2 regions of the Nitrogeniibacter aestuarii genome follow, and region 1 is predicted to be linked to the other one. Evidence: predicted binding sites of a transcription regulator. Region 1 holds the regulator's gene; the other holds the start of a gene.
The links. Region 1 encodes sigma-54, which starts transcription at its own class of promoters, with help from an activator protein. Its sites were predicted from a motif close to TGGCACGCTTNCTGCTNA; they were not measured.

Region 1 (7,349 bases):
GTGGCACGGCCGCCTTCGTGGATGCCGAGCACGCGCTGGATGTCGGCTACGCCGAGAAGCTGGGTGTCAACATCGACGATCTGCTGGTCTCCCAGCCCGACACCGGCGAACAGGCGCTCGAGATTTCCGACATGCTGGTGCGCTCCGGCGGCATCGACATCGTCGTGATCGACTCGGTGGCAGCCCTGACGCCAAAAGCCGAAATCGAAGGCGAAATGGGCGACCAGCTGCCGGGCCTGCAGGCCCGCCTCATGAGTCAGGCCCTGCGCAAGCTCACCGCCAACATCAAGCGCACCAATACCCTGGTGATCTTCATCAACCAGATCCGCATGAAGATCGGCGTGATGTTCGGCAACCCGGAGACCACCACCGGCGGAAATGCACTGAAGTTCTACTCGTCCGTGCGTATCGACATCCGCCGTACCGGCACCATCAAGAAGGGCGACGAGGTGGTCGGTTCCGAAACCCGCTGCAAGGTCGTCAAGAACAAGGTGGCTCCTCCGTTCAAGCAGGCCAACTTCGACATCCTGTACGGTGAAGGTATCTCCCGCGAGGGCGAAATCATCGATCTGGGCGTTGAGGCCAAGATCGTGGACAAGGCCGGCGCCTGGTATTCGTACAACGGCACAAAGATCGGTCAGGGCAAGGACAACACGCGCGAGTACCTGAAGGCCAACCCGGCCATCGCGCGTGAAATCGAAAACAAGGTTCGCGCCACCTTCAACCTGTCGGCCATGGCCGCCATCGAGGCCGCTGCCGAACCGGTTGAATCGACCGAGGCCTGAGCCCGAGCCTATGGCAGACGCCCTGAAGGCCCGCGCCCTGAGACTGCTCTCGGGGCGCGAGCACAGCCGGGCCGAACTGGCGCGCAAACTGGGCAGCGAAGGCAACCGGGATGAGCTCGACGCACTGCTCGACCGCCTGGAGTCGCTGGATCTGCTCTCCGATGCGCGATTTGCTGAAAGTTATGTTCGCAGCCGCCAGACCCGGATGGGCAACCGGCGATTGCGTCTTGAATTGAAACAGAAGGGCGTGCCCGACCATTTGATCGACGCCGCTCTTGAAGAGGCCACCGACTCGGACGACGCCGTGCGCGCCCGTGAAGTGTGGGAAAAGAAATTTGGCCGGCAGCCGGTCGACGCCCGTGAATGGGCGAAGCAAGCCCGCTTTTTGCAGGGCCGGGGCTTTGCTGCCGACGTGATACACAAGATTCTGAAAGATCGCGACGATGAGCCTGCTTAGGGTCACCGGACTACAGAAGAAGTACAAGTCACGCACCGTGGTGCACGACGTCTCGTTCGAGGTCGGCAGCGGTGAAGTGGTGGGTTTGCTCGGCCCCAACGGCGCGGGCAAGACCACGTGTTTCTACATGATCGTGGGGCTTGTCGCCGCCGACGGCGGACAGATCACCCTCGACGAAGCCGACGTGACCCATCTGCCCATCCATGCGCGCGCGAAGCTTGGCCTGTCTTACCTGCCTCAGGAAATGAGCGTATTTCGCAAGCTCACGGTCGAGGAGAACATCCTTGCGGTGCTGGAGCTTCAGGGCCTGCCCAGGACAGCCCAGCATGAAAAGCTCGAAGAACTGCTCGAAGAACTCGGGATTGCCCACCTGCGCGACAGCACGGCCATCTCGCTTTCCGGGGGTGAGCGGCGCCGATGCGAGATCGCGCGGGCCCTGGCCACGTCGCCACGGCTGATCCTGCTCGACGAGCCGTTTGCCGGCGTTGACCCCATCGCGGTGCTCGATATCCAGAAGATCATTCGCTTCCTGAAGGACCGTGGCATCGGTGTGTTGATCACCGATCACAACGTGCGCGAAACCCTCGGCATCTGCGAGCGCGCATTCATCATCAACTCGGGTGAAGTGCTTGCCAGTGGCACACCATCCGATATCGTGCAAAATGACCAGGTACGTCAGGTCTATCTCGGCGAACATTTCAGACTCTGACAGCGCGATTCCCCATGAAACCCACACTTCAACTCAAACTCTCGCAGCACCTCACGCTGACGCCACAACTGCAGCAGTCCATCAAACTGCTCCAGCTGTCGACGATCGAGTTGAATCAGGAAATCGAGAAGGCACTGCTCGACAACCCGCTGCTTGAGCGTGAAGAGGGCCCCGGCCCCGAAAGCGGCAGTGAGGGCGATGGCGAAGGCGAGCGCAACGAAAGCGAGAGCACCGAGTCCCAGAGCAACGAAGTGCTCGACGCGATGTCCGACTGGGCCAGCTCCAGTTCGGGCAGCAGCAGCAACCGGGACGATGACGACGACAGCGACTTTCAGTCCTTCCACGCCGCCCAGGTATCGCTGCGGGAACACCTCGACCAACAGATTGCACTGACCCCGATGAGCGACCGCGACCGGTCGCTGGTCCGCCTGCTCATGGAAGCTCTCGACGACGATGGCTACCTGACGCAATCACTCGACGACATTCTGGAGATGTTCGATCCGGAGAACGAAGTCGAGATCGAAGACCTGCAGATTGCCCTGCACCACCTGCAGCACCTCGACCCCCCGGGCGTCGGCGCACGCAGCCCGTCCGAATGTCTGGCACTCCAGCTGCGCTCGCTGCCCGAGTCACCCACCCGTGATCTGGCCATGCGCATCGTTGTCGAGCACCTCGAATTGCTGGCCCAGCGCGACTTTGTCCGCCTCCGCCGTAACCTGCAATGCTCGGAAGACAGCCTGCGGGAGGCGCACCACCTCATCTGCAGCCTCAGCCCGCGTCCGTGCGCCGAGTTTGCCCTCAACGACACGCGTTACGTCATCCCGGACGTGGTCGTGCGCAAGGTCCGCGGCCGGTGGACGGCCGCGCTCAACCCCGAGGCCATGCCCAAGCTCAAGGTCAATGCCCTGTATGCGCAATTGCTCCAGCAGAATCGCGGCAACAACGGCGATCTGGGCGGCCAGCTGCAGGAGGCCAAATGGCTGATCAAGAACGTGCAGCAGCGCTTCGACACCATTTTGCGCGTCGCGCAGTCCATCGTTGACCAACAGCGCCAGTTCTTCGATTATGGAGAGGTGGCGATGCGCCCCTTGACGCTGCGCGAGATCGCAGAGGAACTGGAGTTGCACGAGTCGACGATTTCACGCGTCACCACGCAAAAGTACATGTCCACGCCCCGCGGCGTACTGGAGTTCAAGTATTTCTTTGGCAGCCATGTTGCGACCGATACCGGTGGCGCTGCCTCGTCGACCGCCATCCGCGCGTTAATTCGTCAACTTGTGGAGGCTGAAGACCGTAAAAAACCCTTATCCGATTCCAAAATCGCAGATTTACTTGGCCAGCAGGGCATGGTGGTGGCCCGACGCACGGTTGCCAAATACCGTGAGTCCCTCAACATCCCGCCGGTCAGCAAACGCAAGACGATCTGACTACAGGAGCGATCATGAACCTCAATATCACCGGACACCATGTGGAAGTCACGCCCGCCATCCGCGAGTATGTGGAATCCAAGCTGGATCGTGTGATCCGACACTTCGACAACGTCACCAGCGTGAATGTCATCCTGTCGGTCGAGAAGCTGGTCCAGAAAGCTGAAGTGACCCTGCATGTGCGTGGCAAGGATCTGTTCGCCGAAAGCGAAAACGAAGACATGTACGCTGCCATCGACGCCATGACCGACAAGCTCGATCGTCAGGTCCTCAAGTACAAGCAGAAGGTCCAGGGGCACAGCAACGAAGCGCTCAAGCACCAAAGCATCGAATCGTGATCGATTCCCTCGCCGCCTGACCGGGGACAAGGGTTTATAATGCGGGCCAATCCGCTCAATTAACCCGTCCCGCCCCGGCCGGGCGGTCTCGACCCCAAGGGGTCGCAAGAAGTCTCCATGAACCTCATTGCCTCCCTCCTTTCCTCCGATAACGTCCTCGTTGACCTCGAAGCCAGCAGCAAGAAGCGCGTCTTCGAACAGGCAGGCCTGATTTTCGAAAACAATCAGGACATTGGCCGCAGTACGGTCTTCGACAGCCTCTTCGCACGCGAACGGCTCGGCTCTACCGGACTGGGTCAGGGCGTCGCCATCCCGCATGGTCGAATCAAGGGCCTCAAAGAGGCGACCGGAGCGGTCATCCGTCTGAGCACACCGATTCCCTTCGACGCCCCTGACGGCAAACCCGTGGATCTTCTGTTCGTGCTGCTGGTGCCCGAACAGGCCACCGAGCAACACCTTCAGTTGCTGTCAGAGCTCGCGCAGCTGTTCAGCGACAGCGAATTCCGCGATCGCGTCCATCATGCGTCGGATGCGGCTGCCGTACACGCCCTGTTCACCACATGGGGTGCCCATGCGCCAGACCAGCGTCAGCCGCCTCTTTGAGCGAGTTGGCGAACGCCTTGAGCTGACGCACATCTGCGGCACGCTCGACCGGACGCTGTCGGTCTCCGAAGAACGCGTCTGGCCCGCCGATCTCGTCGGGCACCTGAATCTGATTCACCCCGAGCGACTCCAGATCGTCGGCATGGCCGAAATTGCCTGGGCACGTCGCCAGACCGCGAATCGCCTTGCCCGCTATGTCGAGGAAATTCTGTCGGCCCGCCCGCCAGCCATGATCGTGGCTGACGGCTGCGAGGTGCCAGCGACCTTCGAGCGCAAATGTGCGGCGGCTGACGTGGCCCTCTTCCGCTCACCGCAGCCGGCGGCCAGTGTCGTGGATCAACTGCGACTCTATCTGTCTCGCGAAATGGCAGAACGTACGGCCCTCCATGGCGTGTTCATGGACGTGCTCGGCCTTGGCGTCTTCATCACGGGCGACTCGGGCGCCGGCAAATCCGAACTGGCGCTGGAGCTCATCTCGCGCGGCCACGGACTGGTTGCCGATGACATGGTCGAGTTCTCACGGATCGCGCCAACCGTGCTCGAAGGGCGTTGCCCCGAACTGCTCAAGAACTACCTGGAGGTTCGCGGGATCGGCATTCTTAACATCCGCACCATCTTTGGCGAAACGGCATGTCGTCGGAAAATGCGGCTCAAACTCGTGATCTACCTGCAACGGCGCCAGCCGGGCGAAGGCGATCCAACCCGCCTGCCCATCGAGCAGGACACCATGGAAATTCTCGGTGTCGCAGTACCGAAAATGGTGATTCCCGTGGCGGCCGGGCGTAACATCGCCGTGCTGCTTGAGGCCGCCGTACGCACCACCATTCTTCAACTGCGCGGCATCGATACCACTCAGGAATTCATTGCCCGTCAGCGCGCCCTGCTGCTGTCGGACAATCCCGATTGAACAACTGGCACGGCCTTCGTCAAGCGCACAGCTCACGTAACAACAATGTCATATCTACATGGCATTTACGCTTCAATCATCTAAGCTCGGAATCTCTTCAAGTCGAAACCTCAGGAGATTTCCATGCGCAAGATCGCTCACCTGCTGGCCCTTGTGGTCGCCCTCGCCCCTACCTCCGCCGTCATGGCAAATCCGCAGCATGAACGCATGCGCAACTGCAACAAGACCGCCAAGGAACAAGCCCTGAAGGGTGATGAACGTCGTGCATTCATGAAAACCTGCCTGTCGGGCAAACACGAAAAACCGGCTTCAGAACCCGAAGCTGCCGTGAGCAACGAACCAAAAAAGGCTTCTTGAATGACTGAGGGCGCCCGCAGGCGCCCTCAGTCATTCATTAGTCCGTTCACGCATCAGATGATTTCGTAGAACACCAGATCTTTCTCGGTCTCATTGGCCGAAAAACCACAGCCAATCCGGCCCTGACCGGCCAGCATGACCTCGCCGCTGCGAATACACTGCTCGCCGCCGCCCTCGTTTGCCACGAAGGTGCCGTTGGTGCTTTGATCCACCAGGAAGAACCCGTCGCGCCGCCGCTCGATGCGGGCGTGCTGACGAGAGGTTCGCGGATCGATCACCACGATATCATTCCCCATCTCGCGCCCCATCAGCAGAATCGGCCGCAGCTCCTCGACCATGTGCGTGTCGTCCTGGTGTCGCACGCGCAGACGCTGGGATACGCGCGCTGCCGGGGGAATGGATGTCGCCATCCCGGCACGACCCGCCAGCGCATAGACCGGCCATTCGAAGCCTTCGACACTCAGGCCGTGTTCCTTGCCCTCACGGATGTACTGGCGCGTACCGGCCGTGAGCAACAGGACCGTCGCACCACTGATGAGCGCCTGCCCCGACTGCGCCATGCCGGCCAGACGCATGGCGACCGCCAATGCTTCACCCGCCGGGGGCGTTTCCTCTTCCATGGCACCGTAGTGCATGCCGATGCGGATCCCGAGGCGAACCCCGCGCACGGGCGGCAGACTGGCGACCCGTTCGACCATTTCGTTGGCCGAGATGATCGCGCCGTCACAGCGTTCGAATGCAACGCAGATTTCATCACTGGCCCGGCGTAGCAGCACACCGCCTTGGCCTTCGACCACCCGCTCGATGCGGTTCATGCTGCGCTCGACCGCGTGTCCGGCTTCGGTCTCGCTCAGCAGGGCAGCCAGACGCTCCCCACCGACGAGTTCGGCGTACATCACGCACACGTTACGTTGTTCTGTCATGAAAGATCACGCTTAACAGCGCCTTTCTCCGGCCTGAAACCCGTGCGCGCCGCCGAATGCGCGCACACGGTGCTGAAGGCTCGAAAGGCTGGGTGAACTTGATGCATCAGGACTCCCGGGTGACGTGCAACTGAATCGGCTGCGCCAGCGTTGGTGATGGCAGCTCGGGTGGGTCGAACACCGTATCGCCCTCGGCAACTTCGTCATTTCGGGTCAAGCCGACAAAATCGAAGAGGGACTTGTCCGCCAGATGCGACGGGATCACATGCTGCATCGCCGTGCTGATCGACTCGATCCGCCCGGGAAATTTCTCGGCCCAGTCGCGCAACATCAGTTTGATCTGACGGCGCTGGGCATTTTCCTGCGATCCACAGAGATTGCAGGGAATGATGGGGTACTGCATACCGCGCGCGAAGCGCTCGATCTCGGCTTCGGCACAGTAGGCCAGCGGACGAATGACCACATGCTCGCCGTCGTCGCTCACCAGCTTGGGCGGCATGGCCTTGATGCGCCCGCCAAAAAACATGTTGAGGAAAAGGGTTTCGATCATGTCATCCCGGTGATGGCCGAGCGCAATCTTGGTCGCGCCCAGATCCTTTGCAGTGCGGTATATGATGCCGCGCCGCAGTCGGGAGCATAACGAACAGGTGGTTTTCCCCTCTGGTATTTTTTCCTTGACGATCGAATAGGTGTCTTCCGTCACAATGCGGTACTCAACGCCAATCGATTCGAAGTAGGCGGGCAGCACATCGTCGGGGAATCCCGGTTGTTTCTGATCGAGGTTCATTGCGATCAGGCGGAAGTTGACCGGCGCCCGTTCGCGCAAGGCCAGCAGAATGGACA
Region 2 (7,349 bases), 570 kb from region 1:
ACACTGGGACAGGCGCCGGAGGTGCCGCGCTACATGAGTTTCGGCAATTATCCTGTCGAGGGCACGCCGGCCCTTGCGCGCGGGGTGTGGCACGCGGCAGCCCAGCGGCTAGAACCGATGGTGTCCAGCGACATTGTCGAAGACCTCTCCCATGCGTGGATGGCAGGGGGGGGCGCTGCGCATCCGCTCAAGGGCAGTACCTTGCCGGATCTGGATAAAGCCGATGCCTACAGCTGGTGCAAGGCGCCACGCTGGCAGGGGCAGGTGGTCCAGTGCGGTGCCCTGTCCCGCCAGGTGGTGTCGGGTCATCCGCTGGCGCGCGACATGGTGGCGCGCGCGGGGGGCAACGTCATGAGCCGGGTGATCGGCCGCTTGCTCGAGATCGCCCGCATCGTGCCCATGATGGAACAGTGGACGCGCGCCCTGGAGCCGGGGGCGCCTTTTCACGCGTCAGTGAGCCTGCCCTCGGACGGCGAGGGCGTCGGCATGGTGGAGGCCGCTCGCGGGTCGCTGGGCCACTGGCTGGTGATCCGGCGCGGACGCATCCACAACTATCAGATCATTGCGCCGACCACCTGGAACTTCTCCCCGCGGGATGCCCAAGGCGTGCCGGGCGCGCTCGAACAGGCGCTGGTGGGCACGCCCGTCGAGACCGGGCGCGAGATGCCCGTACGCGTTCAGCATGTGATACGGTCTTTTGATCCCTGCATGGTGTGCACCGTGCACTGAGGGCGGCAAAACATGAGTGACACCGGCAACCGGGCCGAGGACATCGGTCACACCGGACACCCCGGCGAACTGGTCGGCGTGGGTGAGGACATGTGGATGGAAGTCATCCACAAGATGGACGAGGTCTATTCCGACCTGTTGCAGTACGAAGTGGCCCTGGAAGAGAAGAACGCCAAGCTCGAAGAGAGCCAGCAGTTCATCTTCTCGGTGCTCACGGCGATGTCCGACATCCTCGTGGTGATTGGCCGAGATGGCAGCATCGAAGACGTCAACCCGGCCTTCGAACAGATCACCGGGCGGCGGACCGAAGATCTGCGCGGCACCTCGATTTTCGATCTGTTCGGCACCGAAGAGGCCCGTGACGAGGCGCGCAAGCTGTTCAGCCCCTTGAGCGATGGAGAGGTCCGTGACCGGGAGTTGCCGCTGCGAGGGAACGATGGCCAGTTGGTGCCGGTGTCGTTCAACTGCCGCCCCCGCTTCAGTGTGGTGGGCAAATCCCTCGGTCTGGTGGTGACCGGACGGCCGATCGGCGAATTGCAGAAGGCCTACCATCAGCTGCGTCAGGCGCATGAAGACCTCAAGCTCACCCAACAGCAACTGCTGCATTCGGAAAAGATGGCCTCACTGGGGCGTCTGGTGGCGGGTGTGGCCCATGAACTGAACAACCCGATCAGCTTCATTCTCGGCAATGTGCATGCGTTGCGCCGGTATGCCGGCCGTCTTGAGGAGTATCTGGGGGCCGTGCACGAGGGCGGGGCGGTGGATCATCTAGCCGAACTGCGCCAGCGTCTGCGCATCGACCGGATTCTCGATGATCTCAATCCGCTGATCGATGGCACCATCGAGGGGGCCGAACGGACCCGCCAGATCGTCGATGGACTGAAACGTTTCTCTGCGGTCGATCGGGACGAGCAACAGCATTTCGATCTCACCGAGGTTCTTGAGCGCTCGGTGCGCTGGGTGTGTCAGGCCGCGCGCAAGTCCTTTGATGTGGTCATCGATCTGCCGGGGCCGTTGCCCGTGGTGGGCTCGCCCGGGCAGATGCAGCAGGTGCTCATGAATCTGGTCCAGAACGCCTTCGATGCGACCCGCGAGGTCGAAACACCCCGGCTGGAAATCACCGGTGTCCGACAGCAAAGCGATGAAGAAGACCTGATCGAACTGCGCTTTCATGACAACGGATCGGGCATTGCGCCGGGGAATCTGCCGCACGTGTTCGATCCATTTTTCACCACCAAGCCGGTCGGACAGGGCACCGGGCTCGGCTTGTCCATCAGTTATGGCATCGTCGAGCACCACGGAGGACGTCTCCAGGCCAGAACCGACCCGCGAGGCGGTGCGGTGTTCGTGCTCACCATGCCACTCGATACCTGAGCAGCTCGCCAAAAAAAAGCACCCCGCAGGGTGCTTTTTCTCTGGATCAAGTGTGCTCAGCTCTTGAGCACGATCTCGTTCTTGACCGACTTGACGCCCTCGACGCCCATAGCCAGCTTGCCGGCCAGCTCACGCATCTCGGTGGTGGTCACAACGCCTTCGAGCATGACCACACCTTCTTTCGTGGTGACGTCGATGTCCATGCCATCGAGCACTTCGGAGTCGATGATCCGGGCTTTGACTTTGGTGGTAATGGCGGTGTCTTCCACGGCCTGACCGGCGTCAGCCAGCGACTCAGAGACAGCTTCACCCGCGTTGTTCGCTGCAGCCTTGGTGTCCGACCATAGCTCCTTCGCGCCTTCCTTGACGTCCTGTGTGGTGGCCGCAACCTTGTCGCCGGCCTCGTCGGCTGCCTCGCTGGCCTTCATTTCAGCTTCGTTCGCGGCCTGTTTGGCATCGACCTTGGCTTCCTGCATTTCCTGCTTGGTTTCGGCGATGGTCTTGTCGAGCTGTTCGCCAGCCGTCATGTTGTCATCGTTAGAGCAGGCCGCCAGCAAGATGGTGGTAGCCGACAGCGTGGCGATGGCGATATTGCGTTTGGTGAACTTCATTTGTATCTCCTTGAATGGGTTCAATGCTTGATCTTGATTCGTGCGTATGACTTGAATCGGTCACGCTCAGGTGACCGATTTGAAGACCGTCAGGCCGAGGACCAGGAAAAGGACAAACAGGGCGACGGCAATAAAGAACAGGATTTTGGCGATGGATGCGGCGCCGGCGGCGATGCCGGTAAAGCCGAACAGGCCGGCCAGAATCGAGACAATGAAGAAAATCAGAGCCCACTTGAGCATGCTAACCTCCGCTTGGTGTTGTGTTGGTTGAGCCGGTTGCTGCCGGTGACGCTTCAACTTTATGTGTTTGCCATGCGTCGACCTGTAGGAGACAGCTGCAAAGCGTGTAGGACGCGGTGAAGCGCGCGAGTCGGAATCCACGTTCGACCGGGTGGTCGAAGCGCATCCATCTGCGTGCGGCAAGTGGAAGCGCAATTGACACACCGTGGTTGAGTGAAGAGGCTAAACGCCTGTCTGGACTGGGTTTTTGCCTTGGCACGCATCTTGATACGTAATCACGAAAAACTCGTTTCATACCGCACAAAATTCAGGAGGCTCAACATGGTTCATTCCCGTCTTATCGTCGCCCTCGCGCTGCTGGCCGGCTCGGGCGCTGCAATGGCGCATAGCGGCCACCACGGGGCCGGGTTCGCCACCGGTTTTGCTCACCCCTTCAGTGGCCTCGATCACCTGCTGGCCATGGTCGCTGTGGGCCTGTTCGCCACCCGCATGCAGGGCGCCTCGCGCGTTGCGGTGCCGGGGGCATTCGTGCTGGCCATGATCGTCGGTGCGCTCGCGGGTGCCGGCGGTGTCTTCATGCCGCTGCAGGAAGCCGGCATTGCCGCTTCACTGCTTGTGTTCGGTCTCGCCCTGGCAGTCGCCCTTCGGGCCCCCACAGCGCTTGCTCTGCCGATGGTGGCCTTTTTCGGTCTGTTCCACGGTTCTGCTCACTTTGCCGAAATGGGCGCCGGCTCGCTGGTGACCTATATGGCTGGTTTCGTCGCGGCAACCGCCGCGTTGCATGCTGCCGGCTTTGCGCTGGGGCAGTGGATGCCGCGCAGCTCGCTGGGCCGCGTCGCCAAGCGAGCCACGGGTGTCGCCATTGCAACGACCGGCGCGATCATGCTTGGTGCCTGATTTCCCTCCTCGTCGCACATCAAGGGCGCCACTCGGCGCCCGTTTTTTTATCTCGTCCAGTGCATGTGGTGTGCACGCAACATGTCGATGCGATCCGGGCTTGGCCTTCACGGCGCGCCACTGGCAGAATGCGTGTCAACCCCTAGCGCCCGTCGGGCGTTAACGAGAGCGTTGCCCAACAATGCGTCAGACATTGAGGGCATGCAGCTTGGTTTTGATTCACGTAGCCACGGCTTCGCATTAGAATCGACTAATACTCATTCCTCACTGTAAAAAGGAAAGACTCACATGAAAGCACTCGTTGTCGCGACCGCTGCTGCTGGCCTGCTCATGGCTGGCCACGCCATGGCTGATGGCGCCGAACTGGCCAAGTCCAAGAACTGCCTGGCCTGTCACGCCGTCGACAAGAAACTGGTCGGCCCTTCCTACAAAGACGTGGCGGCCAAGTATGCGGGTCAGGAAGGCGCTGTTGCCATGCTGACCGAGAAGGTCATGAAAGGTGGTAAGGGCACCTGGGGTCCGGTCCCGATGCCGCCTAACCCGCAAGTGTCGGCCGAAGAGGCCAAGACGCTGGTCGAGTGGGTTCTGGCCCAGAAGTAATTCGGACCTGGCGAAAAGAAAAGCCAGCCTTCGGGCTGGCTTTTTTCATGCATGAAAAGACTTAATGGGCGAGCGGTTTTTCGATCAGCAAGGCATGGCCGCTGCGGCAATGTAACTCGTAGAGCACACCCGGTTGCAGGCTGGGAGACCACAAGGCGTGTTCATCGCCCAGCGCACGCGCCGAGTCGTAACCGAACTGCTTGAGTGCTGTCAGATCGACATGCTCGGCCAGCGCGATGCGCTCGGTCGCTGAACGGTGCTGGTGGACGAGTCGGTAGGCCATTGCTCGCTCCCCTGTGGGTGACAATTGCCTGCGAGCTTAACTGTCTCGTGTGACGACGACGTGACCCGCTGACGCGCTCAATGGATCAGGGCGGCGGGTTCCCGGAGCCAGCGCTCAGCCTCATGGGCGCTGATCGCGGCAGAGAAATAGTGACCCTGCATGACATCGCAGCCGAGGCGACGCAGACGTTCTGCCTGTTCAGCGTGCTCAACGCCCTCGACCACCAGATGCAGCGAGAAGCCGCGCGCAATGCCCGTGATGGCGGAGATGATGGGCGTGGCGGCCGGACCGTCCAGATCGCTCACGAAGCTGCGGTCGATCTTGAGGCTGCTGACCGGAAATTTCTGCAGGTAGGCCAGGGCGGAATAGCCGGTCCCGAAATCATCGATCGAAATTCCGACACCGCATTCGCGCAGGCGCTGCACGCGGGCGACCACTTCATCGGTGTCGCGCATCATGACGCTTTCGGTGATCTCGACATCGAAGCAGTCGTTTGACAGACGGTGCTCTTCGATCCGGTTCTGGACCCGTGCAATGGTTTCATCACGATCAAAATCGTGTGACGACAGATTCACCGACAGGCGGAGTTTGTCGAAACCGGCTTTTCGCCACTGCGCCAGTTGTGCGGTGGCGGTATCGACGACCCAGCGGCTGATCTCGCCGATGAGTCCGATCTCTTCGGCCACCTGAATGAAGGTATCCGGCGTAACCAGCCCGAGCTTTGGATGCTGCCAGCGCAGCAGGGCTTCCATGCCGACCACGCGGCGTTGCGAGAGGCTGACCTGGGGTTGATACAGCAGGGCGAATTCATTGCGTTCGAGCGCGCCGCGCAGTTCATGCTCAAGCGTGATGCGTTCCTGATGATGCTGATTCAGATCGGGCTGGAAGAAACAGTAACCGTTCTTGCCGCCCCGCTTGATCTGGTACATGGCGATATCGGCATGCTGGGTGAGCATTTCGGCCACTTCGCCGTCACGCGGAAAGACGGAAATGCCGATACTGACCGTGGTCCGAAAGCTGCCATGCTTGAGTTCGAATGGGGCTTCAAGTGCAGCGTGAATCTTGCGGGCAATGATCTCGGCATCGTGTTCATGGGCGATATCGGGCAACAGCACCGTGAACTCGTCGCCGCCGAGTCGGGCAAGGGTGTCGCCTTTGCGCAGGGTGTCGCGAATACGCTGCGCGATGGCGCGGAGTAGTCGATCGCCTTCCGAGTGGCCACTGGTGTCATTGACCAGCTTGAACCGGTCCACATCGATGAACATCACGGCAAGCAGGCCGCCCCGGCGTTGAGCCTGGGCAATCGCCAGCTCGAGTCGATCCTTGAACAGAATCCGGTTGGGCAGATGCGTGAGCTGATCGTGATAGGCCTGAAAGGTGATGATTTCTTCTGCGCGCTTGCGATCGGAAATGTCACGCGCCACCCCGTAGATGCCGACGGGCACTTCGCCCGGGCCGTTGGGGTTGCGCCCCTGAATGGGCACCACGTTGAGCGCCACCGGAATGGCCGAGCTGCCGGGCTTGCCCGACCCCGGGTCGCGCCGGCGCAGGCGCAATTCCACCGACTGGTTGCTGCGCGACCCGTTGATGGCCTCATGCATCATCGTGTCCACACGGCCGATGTCTTCGTGGACCGTCAGCTGGGCCAGGGACTTGCCGATGAGGTACTGGCGCGGGTAGCCCAGCATGGTCTCGACACGGGGGTTCACATAGGTGAACTGGCCGCCGGTGTTGAGCGTGAAGATGAAGTCGGGCGAACTCTCGACCAGGTAACGATGCAGCCGTTCCGAGCCTTTGAGGCGCTGGCTCATGGCAAGGTTGGCCCGTTCCAGCAAGGCCTTGTGCAAGGCATTCTGAACAGCACGCTGGAGTTGAGCGACGTGGTAGGGCTTGCGGACGAAGTCGTCAGCGCCGCGGCGCAAGGCGCCGATGGCGGCGTCGATGGCATCCTCGCCGCTGATCATGACCACGGCTTCATCGCGCTTGGCACCAGCGAGCCAGTCGAGGACGTCAAGGCCGGTGCCGTCAGGCAGACGGTAATCGAGGAGAATCAGTTCGTAGTGCTGAGATTCGAGACGCGCGATGGCCTCTTGCACATTCCCGCACTGGTCAAAACTCCGGCCCGGCTGGGCCAGAACGTGAGGCAGCGTCGTGCGCAGCGCGACATCGTCATCCACGAGGAGGATGCGACAGGCGGAATCGGTCGGGGAAAACCCATCCGAACTCGCGCTGATGAACGGCGCCTCGCCAGGAATGACCATGGTGCTCCTGTCGTTTCTTTCGTCGGTGCTGCGACTTTGTAAAAAACTTTGAGTTTCAGCAATCTACCACAGGTATGTAGATTTGGAAGCTCGTTCCCTGGTTTTTGATCGTACGACAAAAGATATATGCGCCATGCTCGTCCAGGAGTTGTTTGACGATCGACAGGCCGATGCCTTGATGGTCCTCCCCCTTGGTACTCGGGGCTGCCTCGAAGAGGGCTTTCTGGCGTTCCAGGGGCAGGCCAGGGCCGTCGTCCTTGAGCAGGATTTCCACACAGGGGCGTCCGCCGGTAATGGCAACGCCGGAGGATCGAATCGACAGGGTGCCTGATTCCGGGAGCGCTTCGGCAGCGT

Region 2: J0W34_RS05000 (HupE/UreJ family protein) is a predicted target of sigma-54. The motif match lies at 3,208-3,225, and genes of this name have one in related genera.

Annotation. Positions count from the first base shown of each region.
Region 1 is NZ_CP071321.1:495,046-502,394, reverse strand. It holds gene recA (recombinase RecA) at 1-785, shown strand, start outside; gene recX (recombination regulator RecX) at 796-1,242, shown strand; gene lptB (LPS export ABC transporter ATP-binding protein) at 1,229-1,951, shown strand; gene J0W34_RS02330 (RNA polymerase factor sigma-54) at 1,966-3,378, shown strand; gene hpf (ribosome hibernation-promoting factor, HPF/YfiA family) at 3,393-3,716, shown strand; gene ptsN (PTS IIA-like nitrogen regulatory protein PtsN) at 3,834-4,319, shown strand; gene hprK (HPr(Ser) kinase/phosphatase) at 4,288-5,226, shown strand; gene J0W34_RS02310 (PsiF family protein) at 5,350-5,583, shown strand; gene J0W34_RS02305 (FHA domain-containing protein) at 5,637-6,506, opposite strand; gene ttcA (tRNA 2-thiocytidine(32) synthetase TtcA) at 6,613-7,349, opposite strand, start outside.
Region 2 is NZ_CP071321.1:1,063,867-1,071,215, forward strand. It holds gene J0W34_RS04980 (nickel-dependent hydrogenase large subunit) at 1-729, shown strand, start outside; gene J0W34_RS04985 (sensor histidine kinase) at 742-2,103, shown strand; gene J0W34_RS04990 (BON domain-containing protein) at 2,160-2,714, opposite strand; gene J0W34_RS04995 (DUF1328 domain-containing protein) at 2,781-2,954, opposite strand; gene J0W34_RS05000 (HupE/UreJ family protein) at 3,276-3,851, shown strand; gene J0W34_RS05005 (c-type cytochrome) at 4,140-4,451, shown strand; gene J0W34_RS05010 (hypothetical protein) at 4,513-4,734, opposite strand; gene J0W34_RS05015 (EAL domain-containing response regulator) at 4,812-6,995, opposite strand; gene J0W34_RS05020 (ATP-binding protein) at 7,051-7,349, opposite strand, start outside.